DNA from 3 places in the Rahnella sp. EDr1-12 genome. Region 2 is predicted to be linked to each of the others. Evidence: predicted binding sites of a transcription regulator. Region 2 holds the regulator's gene; each other region holds the start of a gene.

The links. Region 2 encodes PurR, which represses purine synthesis genes. Its sites were predicted from a motif close to CANGCAAACGTTTGCNTG; they were not measured.
Region 1: ACO0U8_RS22455 (nucleobase:cation symporter-2 family protein) is a predicted target of PurR. The motif match lies at 2,595-2,612, and genes of this name have one in related genera.
Region 3: ACO0U8_RS05450 (neutral zinc metallopeptidase) is a predicted target of PurR. The motif match lies at 2,274-2,291, and genes of this name have one in related genera.

Annotation. Positions count from the first base shown of each region.
Region 1 covers NZ_JBLZNY010000009.1:21,253-25,865, reverse strand. Annotated here, with positions in the region: gene ACO0U8_RS22465 (PTS sugar transporter subunit IIC) at 1-1,159, shown strand, start outside; gene gltS (sodium/glutamate symporter) at 1,217-2,428, opposite strand; gene ACO0U8_RS22455 (nucleobase:cation symporter-2 family protein) at 2,667-4,061, shown strand; gene ACO0U8_RS22450 (AsmA family protein) at 4,212-4,613, shown strand, end outside.
Region 2 covers NZ_JBLZNY010000001.1:528,952-533,564, forward strand. Annotated here, with positions in the region: gene ACO0U8_RS02330 (C40 family peptidase) at 384-1,298, shown strand; gene ACO0U8_RS02335 (YnhF family membrane protein) at 1,461-1,550, opposite strand; gene purR (HTH-type transcriptional repressor PurR) at 1,884-2,909, shown strand; gene punR (DNA-binding transcriptional activator PunR) at 3,107-4,012, opposite strand; gene punC (purine nucleoside transporter PunC) at 4,149-4,613, shown strand, end outside.
Region 3 covers NZ_JBLZNY010000001.1:1,141,561-1,146,173, forward strand. Annotated here, with positions in the region: gene ACO0U8_RS05440 (tRNA(Met) cytidine acetyltransferase TmcA) at 1-635, opposite strand, end outside; gene ACO0U8_RS05445 (DUF441 domain-containing protein) at 637-1,089, opposite strand; gene ACO0U8_RS05450 (neutral zinc metallopeptidase) at 1,213-2,091, opposite strand; gene purC (phosphoribosylaminoimidazolesuccinocarboxamide synthase) at 2,316-3,029, opposite strand; gene bamC (outer membrane protein assembly factor BamC) at 3,086-4,165, opposite strand; gene dapA (4-hydroxy-tetrahydrodipicolinate synthase) at 4,182-4,613, opposite strand, start outside.

The DNA of each region.
Region 1 (4,613 bases), on a different contig from region 2:
TTCGCCGGAATCATCATGGGGGTTCGCCCGCAGCTGGCTGGCGTTGTCAGCGAAATATGAAGTTCAGATACTCACGCCGTTCAATATGACCATGGGCATCATGTCGATCTACATCGCCGCCTCCATTGCTTACAATCTGGCGAGAAGCTACAAACTGGACCCGTTTATGACGGCCATGTTGTCGCTCATGTCTTTCCTGCTGGTGGCGGCGCCACAGGTCGATGAAAAGATGTCAACGGTAGCTCTGGGCGGCGTGGGGATTTTCACCGCGATACTGGTGGCCATTTACGTTACCGAACTGACGCGGTTGCTGAAAAAATACAATATCGGCATACGGCTGCCCGAGCAGGTTCCCTCGAACATCAAGCATTCGTTTGATCTGTTAATCCCCATTATTGCCGTCGTGATTACGCTTTTCCCCATCAGCTTACTGGTGCAGTCCGGGTTTGATATGTTGCTGCCACAGGCGATTATGGCACTGTTCGAACCTCTGATTTCTGCCGCTGACTCCCTGCCTGCCGTGCTTCTCGCGGTGCTGATTTGTCATTTGCTATGGTTTGCTGGAATCCACGGTTCTGCGATTGTTTCGGGCATGTTACAGGCTTTCTGGTTAACCAATCTCGGCCTCAATCAGACCGCTCTGGCCGCCGGATTGCCGATGACACATATTATGACCGAGGCATTCTGGAATTTTCTGATCGTCATTGGTGGCTCCGGCGCAACGATGGGGCTGGTGTTACTGTTCTGCCGCAGTAAATCAGCGCATTTGCGCACCATGGGGAAACTGAGCCTGGTTCCCAGCTGTTTCAACATTAATGAACCGGTGATCTTCGGCACGCCGATCGTCATGAATCCGGTATTTTTCATTCCTTTCCTTCTGGCGCCGATGATCAATGCCGTGGTCGCCTATCTGGCTGTTTCAACCAACCTTCTGCCGCACATGATGTCTCTGGTTCCCTGGACATCTCCGGCACCGATTGGTGCGGCGTGGGCGATGGGCTGGGATTTCAAAGTTTCAATTCTGGTCATCATGCTGATGGCGCTTTCCATGGTGATTTACTATCCATTCTTTAAAGTCTACGAGAAGCAGTTACTGACGCAGGAGAAAGCCGCGGAAGAGGAAAAAGTCTATACGGAGCAGGCAGACGCCCTGAATTAAGCCACGTTGAAAAGAGAAGATGGGCGCGGAAACAGTCGTTTCTGCGCCCTTATTTTTTTACAGAATCGCCGGGAAGACAGGCAACATCAGGAACAGCTTAATGACGATGGCATTGGCGATATCCAGGAAGAACGCCCCCACCATAGGGACAACCAGAAAAGCCAGGTGCGAAGGGCCAAACTGATTAGTGATTGCCTGCATATTGGCAATCGCCGTCGGCGTGGCGCCCAGGCCAAACCCACAATGCCCTGCCGCCAGAACGGCGGCATCATAATTTTTGCCCATGACCCGGTAAGTGACAAAAATGGCGTAAAGCGCCATCGCAACAGTTTGCACCAGCAGAATTGCCATCATCGGTAACGCCAGCGACGCCATTTCCCACAGTTTCAGGCTCATCAGGGCCATTGCCAGGAACAACGACAAACTGACATTACCGAGCACGGACACTGCACGATCGAAGACGCGATAAAAACCCAGCCACGCCAGAAGATTGCTGAGGATCACGCCGACAAACAGGACGCAAACAAAGGTCGGGATTTCAAAGGCAGACCCCTGCAGCAATAACGAAATATGGCTGCCAGCGGTAAGGCAGATGGCAATCAGCGCGATAGTTTCCACCAGCACCAGTGGCGTGATCATGCGGCCAATGGACGGTTTTTCAAATGCGCTGGGATCGGCCGCGTCATCCTGAGAACCGTTCGGTGTGGAAGAGTGACTGACCAGATAGCGGGCAACCGGCCCGCCAATAATACCGCCGAGCACCAATCCGAAGGTCGCGCAGGCCATTGCCACTTCGGTCGCGCTTTCGAAACCATAGCGTTCGACGAAAACCTTGCTCCAGGCAGCGCCGGTGCCATGTCCGCCGGAAAGCGTGATAGAACCGGCCAGAAGGCCCATCAGCGGGTCCATACCCAGCATTTTTGCCATTCCTATGCCGATGACGTTCTGCAGCAACAGCAATCCGACGACAACAAATATCAGCAGCATCAGGTTCTTCCCCCCTGAACGGAGGCTGGCCAGATTGGCGTTAAGGCCGATGGTCGCGAAAAATGCCAGCATCAGGGGTTCTTTTAACGAGATATTAAATCCGATTTCCCAGCCCATGACCCGGTTGGCTAGCAGGAGCATCACGGCAACCAGTAAACCGCCCGCAACGGGTTCAGGAATGGTGTATTTCTTGAGAAGTTTGACCGACTGGACGCATTTGCGTCCTAAAAGGAGAACCAGCGTGGCAGCCACCAGCGTGCCGTAGGTATCGAGCTGAATCATTAAAGAACTCCATTTTGTATTAAATCCAATAAAATCATCTAATTATATGAATATCAGTAATTTCTTTTTTCCCAGAAACTGAATTAGAAGTCATAAAACCGGCATCAGGCAAGAAAAACAGCGCATATAAGCCAACTTAACTCAAATACATGGTTTTAAATTGCCATAAGCAAACGATTGCTTTTGTGGTCATTTTCAATAAAAATGCCCGCTTTGCCGCTTATTGGAATGCCACAACATGAGTACGCAAACCTCAGAACAAGAAACACAGCAACCTGAACTCTCCCGCCCGCCCAAAAGTGAACTGATTTACCGGCTCGAAGACCGGCCGCCGCTCCCGCAGACACTATTTGCCGCCTGCCAGCATTTGCTGGCGATGTTTGTTGCGGTCATTACTCCGGCATTATTGATTTGCCAGGCGCTGGGATTACCCGCGCAGGACACCCAGCACATCATCAGCATGTCGCTGTTTGCCTCTGGTCTGGCGTCCATTTTGCAGATTAAAACCTGGGGGCCGGTGGGTTCGGGCTTACTCTCGATTCAGGGAACAAGTTTTAACTTTGTGTCTCCGTTGATTATGGGTGGACTGGCGCTGAAAAATGGTGGCGCGGATGTGCCGACCATGATGGCCGCTCTGTTCGGTACGCTGATGCTGGCGTCCTGTACTGAGATCATTCTGTCCCGCTTCCTGCATCTGGCGCGCCGTGTGATCACCCCGCTGGTTTCCGGGATTGTGGTGATGATTATCGGTCTGTCGTTAATTCAGGTGGGGCTGACCTCGATTGGTGGCGGATACGCCGCAATGAGCGACCACACCTTTGGCGCACCGAAAAATCTGATGCTGGCTGCGGTTGTTCTGGTGGTCATTATTCTGCTGAACCGCCAGCGTAACCCGTACCTGCGGGTCGCTTCACTGGTCATCGCGATGGCGGTGGGCTATCTGGCGGCGTGGATGATGGGAATGCTGCCGACTGTTGCGCCAGCGACGCAAACCAGCTGGATCACCTTCCCGACGCCGCTGTACTACGGACTGGGAATTGACTGGAATCTGCTGATCCCGCTGATGCTAATCTTTATGGTCACGTCGCTGGAAACCATCGGGGATATCACTGCCACATCTGACGTGTCAGAGCAGCCGGTCAGCGGACCGCTGTACATGAAACGAATTAAGGGCGGCGTACTGGCAAACGGTCTGAACTCGATGCTTTCGGCGGTATTTAATACATTCCCGAATTCCTGTTTCGGACAAAACAATGGCGTGATTCAGCTGACCGGCGTTGCCAGCCGTTACGTAGGTTTTGTGGTGGCGCTGATGCTGATCGTACTGGGGCTTTTCCCTGCGGTCGCCGGATTCGTACAACACATTCCAGAGCCGGTTCTGGGTGGCGCGACTATCGTGATGTTTGGCACCATTGCCGCGTCCGGGGTACGCATAGTGTCTCGTGAACGCCTGAACCGCCGCGCGATCATGATCATGGCGCTGTCTCTGGCCGTCGGCATGGGCGTTTCTCAGCAGCCGCTGATCCTGCAGTTTGCACCAGACTGGATTAAGACGCTGTTGTCCTCCGGGATTGCCGCAGGCGGGATTACGGCGATTGTTCTGAATCTGGTTTTCCCTCACGAAAAGTCATAACCGACATTAAGATGAATGTCACCGCGGCAGGGAGTCTGGAACCCCTGCCGCTTTTTATTGTCTCCAGTCTGCTAAGCTGTTGAGAAATTTCGCTGTTTACGGCATAAACAGAGAACCTTTATCCCTAATTCACGCTACAGGCCCCAGACGATGAAATTTATCGGTAAAATTTTGCTGACGTTCGTTCTGCTTCTGGTACTGGCGATTGTGCTGGTTTACGTCCTATTACAAACCCGCTGGGCCGCTGGCAGGGTCAGCAGCTGGGTCACGGATAACAGTGATTACCGGTTCGCCGTCGAAAAAATAGATCATGACTGGTCCACGCCAGGACGAATTACGCTAACCCATGTCATTTTCGGACAAAAAAATCAGCCTGAGACGCTCAGTGCTGGCGAAGTTGATCTGGATTTGAGCTGGCGTCAGATAACAGAACCGCGCTTTTTCGACCGCGTGGTTCTGGTTGATGGCCGCCTGAACGTCAGTCCTTCCGCCATGAATTTACCGTTGCAGGCGAACACACTTCAGCTGAGTAAAATGGCGCTGACCGGTAAC
Region 2 (4,613 bases):
ATTGCCCTCTATTGTAACGATGGCAGCTATCAGATAAAAACGCCATTTTTTGCAGGGTCTTTCGCAATACTGACATTTTATTTCACTATTTTAAGTGCCTGCGTGCGGGCTCACTAAAATAAAGATTCATCGAGAATAACATTTTTGGCGATGACATTAACCAGGGATTTGCATTTCGCCATGGTTTAACACAAATATTAACCTACTGAAAAATGGTCATTTTATTCACTAAAAATGGCGTTTATTTCGACGTTTTAAAAGCTATTAACTTTTTCTCACAATATGATCTAGAATCGATGCAATTCGTGCTGTTTTGTCTGGTTCTTTTAGGCAATACTCTGACATCTCTGATGTTTAACCTAACCACCTATGGTAACGAAGCTATGCGCTTACTGTTCACGCTTTTTGTGCTGCTCTTTACCCAGCTGTTTCTGAATATTGCTCATGCGTCACCGCAGAGTCGTGTTTCTGCCGATCAGCGAAAGAGTCATGTTAATCAGGTTGCCCCTGAGGAACGTCGAAAGCGAAAAACGGTTGCAGCGAAAACCACTAAAAAAACCAAAGTGGCACCGGTGAAAGAACAACAGAGTCAGGAAAAAAATGCCAGGAAGAGAGTCAAAAGCACCGAACTGGTGACGCGAAAGGCCTCTTCTGTCAAAACAGTGAAAACGACGCGAGCTGAAAGTAAGGCCGAGAGTAAGAAAGAAAAATCACTCAAAACCACCAGAGCTGAAACCAAAGCAGATAAGAAAAGTAAAACCCGGGCTTTGGCGAAAAACGCCACTGTAAAGACCAGCAAGAAAGAAGCGTATGGCCGACACCGAAAAGGCAAGAAATTAGCCGAAGAAGACAGCAAGCCCATTACGTTAAGCGCAACCCACAAGAAACGTTATCAGCATGCTCAGCAAACGGCGATGACCAAGCTGATGCACCAGGTCGGCAAACCTTATCGCTGGGGTGGAACCTCCCCCAATACCGGTTTCGATTGCAGTGGTTTAGTGTATTACGCGTATAAAGATCTGATTCGTATCAAAATGCCACGCACTGCCAACGAGATGTACCACCTGCGCGATGCCGCACCGGTGAAACGCGGTGAACTGGAGTCCGGCGATCTGGTCTTCTTTAGAATTAATAACCGTGGTGCCGCGGACCATGTCGGGGTATACGTAGGTAACGGCAAGTTTATTCAGTCTCCGCGTACCGGTGAAGACATCAAAATTACCTCACTGGGCGACGATTACTGGCAAGATCATTATGTAGGTGCACGTCGGGTAATGACCCCGAAAACGATCCGATAATAAGCAGTTCGTTAAATTTGAAGTTCCGCTAATCATCACTGAATAGCATTTAACGAAGCGTTTGTGCAGGGAAGAATGTCGGCGAAAAGGTCAGTGTGCAAAATTGAAAAGGGCGATCCCTGTATCAGGGTTCGCCCTTTTTGTTGCCCGATGACAGAGCTTTTAGTTCATCACTGCGGTGAAGCTGAAAGCGATAATCATAAGCAACGCGCAAACGGTGGTAATCAACGACAATTTCAGATTACTGTCCATAAAACCCCCTTACGGATCAATTGTGGCGTTTCATTAAGCCACATAAAATGTGTGCCAACGCATTTTCTCATACTTCATCGCTAAAATCCCGCGTTGATTCATGCGCGATATTCCACAATAACACTTCCACTTTGCTGCATTATAAGAGAAAATTGTCGGTTACCACGCCTGTGTGCCGGTCGATTTCACCCGAGAGCGTTTTGCGCCTCACTCTGACGAATCCACCCAACGATTTCACTGCCTTTTTAAAAGTCCGCAGTGAAATCCACGCAAGCAAACGATTAACATAATGCTAACGTGCTGAAACACGTGAGTTCAGGAGTCATTGTTTACATGGCAACGATTAAAGATGTCGCTAAGCGCGCTGGCGTTTCCACCACAACCGTGTCGCACGTCATCAATAAAACACGTTTCGTCGCCGAAGACACCAAAACCGCGGTTCTGCTGGCTATTAAAGAGCTTCACTACTCGCCAAGCGCCGTTGCGCGCAGCCTTAAGGTCAATAACACCAAAACCATTGGCCTGCTGGCGACCTCAAGTGAAGCGCCCTACTTTGCCGAAGTCATTGAAGCCGTTGAAAACAGCTGTTTCTCCAAAGGCTACACGCTGATTTTGTGTAACTCGCATAATAATCTGGAGAAACAACAGGCCTATCTGCAAATGCTGGCGCAAAAACGCGTCGACGGCTTGCTGGTAATGTGCGCGGAATATCCGGATGAACTGCTGAATATGCTGGAAGAATACCGCTCCATTCCGATGGTCGTCATGGACTGGGGCGAGGCGCGCAAAAACTTCACTGACAGCATTATCGATAACGCCTTTGAAGGCGGTTATATGGCCGGTCGTTATCTGATTGAACGCGGGCATCGTGATATTGGCGTGATCCCAGGGCAACTGGCGCGTAATACCGGTGGCGGTCGTTTCCAGGGTTTCGTCAAGGCGCTGAACGAAGCCAACATTCCTCTGCGCGAAGAGTGGGTGGTTCAGGGTGATTTCGAACCGGAATCGGGTTATCAGGCGATGCACAAAATCCTGATGCAGAAACAGCGCCCTACCGCTGTTTTCTGTGGCGGTGATGTGATGGCGATGGGGGCTATCTGTGCGGCAGATGAGCTCGGTTTACGCGTACCGCAGGATATTTCGGTGATCGGATATGACAATGTGCGAAATGCGCGTTACTTCTCTCCGGCATTAACCACTGTGCATCAGCCGAAAGAGCGTCTGGGCGAAATGGCGTTTACCATGCTGCTGGACAGAATTATCAGCAAACGCGAAGAATCACAGACCATTGAGGTCCATCCCAAACTGGTCGAGCGCCGGTCAGTAGCCGACGGCCCTTTCCGCGATTATCGCCGTTAACAAAAATCTGACGCCTGCCTGTGCAGGCGTTTTTTCTCGTCCCGATCAATACTGGCTTCCGGTATCAGCAGCGTTTAAGCAGCGACGATGAGGGTATTAACTCCTGGCAGGCCAATGCGGGGGTAAGAGTTACGTTCTGACCAAACATTTATCACACCAGCCAACATCCGCCTCACATAGAGGTGGATGTTTTTTTTCTAATCCCGTAACCATTCCTGATTCATCGTTTCTGTATCGCCCATGTATTCCAGCAGCCAGGCCAGCGAAGGAGAGGAATTACTCTGATCCCACGTCAGGCAACACGGGCTGTCAGGGAACGTATTCTCCAGCGCCAGAACCTGTAATTTTTGCTGTTCAATCTGATGACTCACGCGATGAACCGGCATCATCCCTACGCATAAACCTTCGCTCAGACATTCCAGCGCACAAGTCCAGTCAGGCACGACCAGGCGCCGCTGATTATCCAGCGTCCAGGTATCACGCTTGGGTAAGGTGCGCGAAGTATCCTCCAGACACAGCGCCGGATAAGGCCGCAGTTGGTCATCGTTCAGTGCGCCGGAAAGTTGCGCAAGCGGATGCTGAGGGCTGACGACACAGTGCCAGTCCATAAAACCCATATCGCGAAAACTGAAACGCCCGCCCACCGGCACCGCCCGCGTCGCGCCAATTGCCACGTCTGCGCGGCCATCGACCAGCGCATCCCAGACGCCGTTAAATACTTCGGAATGAATGATAAGTTCCGTATCGGGGAAATGACGGTAGAAATCGAGCACCAGCCGCCGCGTTCTGGCGGGTTTCACAATTCGGTCTACCGCCACCCGCAACTCGCCACGCCAGCCGTTTGCAACCTGCTGGCACTGCCGACGCGTAGCTATCATTTTTTTTGTCAGAATCCGTGCTTCATCAACGAAAACTTTTCCGGCAGGCGTCAGCACCACGTCACGGTGACGCCGTTCAAACAAAGGAACAGCCAGCCAGTTCTCCAGCTGACGAACGGTATAGCTGATGGCAGAAGGCACACGGTGAAGATCCTGCGCTGCTGCGCTGAAACTACCGGTACGTGCTACCGCATCAACTACTTCAAGGGCGTATTCTGACCACATCACTTAGCCTTCAATATTTTTCACAGCAGATTGCAAATATTAGCGTTTCACAAGACTGTTATCAAAGCGTTAAACTCTGCATCCCAACTGTTTTCTGCATCACATCATCTGCAATACATAAATTAACGAGACAAAAATGAAACCCTCCTTTGGATTTATGCTCTATCTCGCCGGATTGAGCATGCTCGGCTTTTTAGCCACAGATATGTATCTTCCCGCCTTCAGCGCGATGCAAATCAGCCTGATGACCAGTCCGGGCATGATCAGCGCCAGCCTGAGTATTTTCCTCGGCGGTTTCGCGATCGGGCAACTGCTCTGGGGCCCTCTCTCCGACCGCATTGGCCGTAAACCGGTGCTGATTATCGGCCTGACGCTGTTTGCCATTGGCTGTCTGGGTATTTTGTGGGTGGAAAATGTGCGTGCGCTGCTGGCGCTGCGTTTCTTACAGGCCGTTGGTGTGTGTGCCGCCGCAGTCACATGGCAGGCGATCGTCGTTGACCGTTTCTCCCCGGATGTGGCGAAAAAAACCTTCGCCAGCATCATGCCGCTGGTCGCACTCTCGCCGGCTCTGGCACCGCTGCTCGGCGCATGGGTACTGAAT
Region 3 (4,613 bases), 610 kb from region 2:
AGCATACCTGCCAGCGTGGATTTGCCACGGCCACGAGGCGCAGTCAGCACCCACACACCGGATTTAGCCTGCATCAGCCGTTGCAGAATCGTCTGCTGCTGCGGCGTTGGCTGACCATCTGGCGGCAGCCAGCGCGCAGCAACGGGCAACGGGGAAAGTTCAAAATCGGTGTCTTGTCTGCACAGTGCAACGTGCGGCGCGTTTTGCAGCAAACGCTGAAAACGATGGATAAAACGGGGCGTAGCGATCGGTTGCGGCTGTTCACTCCAGCGCAGGCTGTCGCTGTCCGGCTGTTGCACCCAAAGCTGCCATGGCGGCACCAGCAAAATCAGCCAGCTTCCGGCTTTCAGCGTGCCGGAAAAGGCAGCCAGTGCCTCGACATCCAGCCCGCTGCGCGCATCAAAAATGCCGTGTAAAACGTCCTGACCCAGCAGCGTCCGGGCCGCAGAGGGTGAGCAGGCGTTCACTCCGGCGGGCGGCGAATCACTGAGCCACAGCCAGTCGCCTTCGCAGCCTGCCGACACATGTCTGGCCTGATCTTCACACCAGCCCGCTTCCCCGCTAAACACCAGTAAACGCCGCACCCCCTGGTGCTGCATCTGATGCTGTAATGAGGTCAGGGACGCGGCGGGCATGTCAGCTTTTCCCTACCAGCATCGACAGTAAACCGGCGGCGATCAGCGGCCCGACCGGCACGCCTTTAAACAGCGCGACGCCGAGTACGGTACCGACCAGCAAACCGGCAACCAGATGGGGCTGCGTTCCCATCAGCGTCAGACCGCGCCCACCCAGCCACGACACCAGCACGCCGACCAAAATAGCGGCGATAGATTTCCAGTGCAGGAAGGAATGCACAATGGTGCTGGCACTGATTTTTCCGCTGGCAATAGGCGCCATCACTCCGACAGTCAGGATGATAATGCCGATGGTCAGGCCGTATTTTTCTATCCAGGGGAAGAAGTTGTTCAGCGGCGTGATACGTACCGTCAGCAGGAAAAACATCGCGATAGTCACCGCGCTGTTGTGACTGATAATGCCGAGCCCGGCAAACACCAGTAAGATCAAAAGGGTTGGATCGAGAAAAGCCATAGCGTTCCCTGCGTTTTCCTGTCAGGAAGTAAAAAAGGCTCCGGGGAGCCTTTTGAATCGGTCATTGATTATTGAACAGTTTTTGCAGCCAGACCAGAACTGAATAGCCTGCATTTCACCGAATCAGCGGCTGGCAAAGGTGTTGCACTGATCGGGATTACCGGTATCGAAACCGCGCTTGAACCAGGTATACCGCTGCTGAGAGGTGCCGTGCGTAAAGCTGTCCGGCACCACGCGCCCCTGGCTTTGCTGTTGCAGACGGTCATCGCCGATCGCCTGCGCGGCGTCCAGCGCCTCTTTCAGATCGCCCTCTTCGAGCACATTTTGTTGCTGCATGGCATGGCCCCAGACGCCGGCGTAGCAGTCAGCCTGGAGTTCCATTTTCACCGACAGCTGATTCACCGCCGCCTGCGATGCGCCCTGCTGCATCTCGCGCACCTTGCGTTCAATGCCCAACAGATTTTGTACGTGATGGCCGACTTCGTGCGCCACGACGTAACCCTGTGCAAAATCACCGCCCGCGCCCAGTTTGTTCTGCAATTCCTGATAGAAGGAGAGATCGATATACACCGTGCTGTCCGCCGGGCAGTAGAACGGCCCCATCACCGACTGGCCGGTACCGCAGCCGGTGCGGGTTGCGCCACGGTACATCACCAGTTTCGGTTCGCGGTAAGTCATCCCCTGTTTCTGGAAGATTTCTTTCCAGGTGTCTTCCGTAGAAGCGAGGATCACCGAGGTGAATTTCGCCTGCTCATCATCTTTCGGGCTGATGGATTGCGATTGTGTCTGCTTTTGCACACCACCGGACTGCCCGCCATCGATAAGCGGTGTCAGATCAATGCCGTAATAACCGGCGACCAGCACCACGATAATAATCACGATGCCACTTTTCCCACGGATCGGCAGACGCATTCCGCCACCGCCCGGACCACCACCGGAGTTGGATCCCTGTCCGCGTCTGTCTTCCACATTGTCGCTTTCGCGACGCCCTTGCCAACGCATACTCCACCTCCAGACTGTTTTTATAAAGACTAGCCAGCGCGCGCGGTTAATACCATCCGCGCAAGGACGTAATTTTAGGTCAGAAGGCATTAAATGAAATAAAACAGTGGGGAAAAGGGGAAATTAAATGCGTAAGAAGAAATCGGGTGGCACAAATACCACCCGGTTTGATACAGCCCCGCTACGTAAACGATTGCGCGTCAGGGCTGAAAACTGACTGACGATCAGTCCAGTTTCACACCGATGCGGCGAGCAACTTCTTCGTAGGCTTCGATCAGGCCACCCAGACTCTGGCGGTAGCGATCTTTATCCATCTTGTTCAGGGTTTCTTTATCCCACAGGCGGCTGCCATCTGGCGAGAATTCATCACCCAGTACGACTTCACCGTTGAACAAACCGAACTCGAGTTTGAAATCGACCAGAATCAGACCGGCATCATCAAACAGTTTGGTCAGCACGTCGTTGGCTTTGTAGCTCAGCTCTTTCATGCGTGCCAGATGCTCTTCGTTCACCCAACCGAAGGTTTTGCAGTAAGACTCATTGATCATCGGATCATGCATCGCATCGTTTTTCAGGAACAAATCGAACAACGGTGGATTGAGTACCAGACCTTCTTCAATGCCCAGACGTTTTACCAGCGATCCTGCAGCACGGTTACGGATAACGCATTCAACCGGGACCATATCCAGTTTTTTCACCAGCACTTCGTTGTCAGACAGCAGGCGTTCCATTTGTGTCGGAATACCGGCTTCTTCCAGCTTAGCCATGATGAAATGGTTAAATTTGTTGTTAACCATGCCTTTACGGTCGAACTGCTCAATACGCTGACCATCCAGTGCTGACGTATCGTTGCGGAATTCCAGCACCAGCAGGTCCGGGTTTTCTGTGGTGTAGACGGTTTTCGCCTTGCCGCGATACAACTCAGCTAACTTTTGCATCTTTACTTACTCCAGTGGAAAAAACAGATGTAAAAAGGGGCCGAAGCCCCTTGGTATTATTTTGCACTGCTCTGGCTAAATGCGGCCTGCATGACCGCCACCATCGCGTCGTTCTGCGACTGGCTGAGAGCATGTCCTTTTGGATCAAGGAACTGCAAGCTACTGCGGTTGTCGAGGTCGCCAACCTGAAGTTTGTAATCACCGGAGGACAGACCCGGATCTTTCGCACCCAATGTCTGCCACGCATCGTCATTCAACGGTTTGTAGGTGACGGATATTGTGCCCTGCGGACGGCTGCTGTCGGTCACTTTCATGCCGGCTTTCGCCAGGGCATTCGGCAAGCGATCCCACACCACGCCATAACTGGTACGCACGATCAGCACCGGCAGGCCGGTATCGTCTGCGCCGCTTTGCACGTCGATCTCGCCAACGCGACGATTATCGAGACGGGCTTGCGTATCCTGCTGCACTTTATCCAGATTTGCGGTGATGGAGTTCATCATCTGGCTGTTATAACGCTGGATTTCAGCCGATGTGGTGACCGCTTTATCCTGCTGTTTCAGTTCAAGCGTTTTCACGGTCAGGGCTAACTGGTAGCTCTGCTGTTTCACGCTGATCTGATAACGGCCCTGATACTGGAAGTCTTCATCTGCACGATTCCAGTTAACGAAATCTGTGGTCAGCGTCTGGTTAGCATCATCACGGTTAGCGATGGTGTAATTGTTTTGCTGAACGGCTTTAACCACGTTGTTCCACAAATCACGGTTCTGAGCAGTGTTTTCCAGCAGCACGGTACTGCTGTCGCCGGAGAATTGCGTTTGTGAACCGTTCAGCAAGGCCAGAGGCTGCATCGGTGGACGGATGTCGAGCTGTTTGCCCACCGCACCTTGCATTGCACCGGCCTGAACATCGTACGTTCCGTTCTGTACAGGCAGAATCATCCCGGCAGGGGCTTTCAGCTCATGCAGGGCGGGTGCATCCAGATAGGATTCATCGCCGCTCACCTGGCGCTTGTAGCGCTGGTCGCTTGAACAGGCCGCCAGCAGCATGATCAGGGAAACCCCAACCACTTTCGCTACGGCTGATTTCTGCAATCGGGTCATCTGGAAACTATTCTTGTCAAATAAAGAGGCCATCAAATCTTCCTAAGAGTTACAGCAAACCGGCGCTTTTTAATGCGTGTTCCACGACCGGACGGGCAGCATCTGTTAACGGCGTCATAGGCAGACGCAGAGTATCTGTTGCCATCAACCCCAGTGCCTTACAGGCCCATTTCACCGGGATTGGGTTTGCTTCTACAAACAAATTCTGATGCAACGGCATCAGGCGCTGATTCAGGCGACGCGCTTCGGCAAAGTTGCCACATGCCGCCAGTTCACAAAGTTGAGCCATTTCACGCGCAGCCACGTTGGCCGTCACAGAAATCACCCCTTTGCCACCGAGTTGCATAAAGTCCAGACCGCTGGCGTCATCGCCGCTCAGCAGAATGAAATCTTCATCATCAACCAGCACTTGGATCTGACTAACACGACTTAAGTTCCCTGTTGCTTCTTTAACAGCAACAATATTCTTTAATTTGGCTAA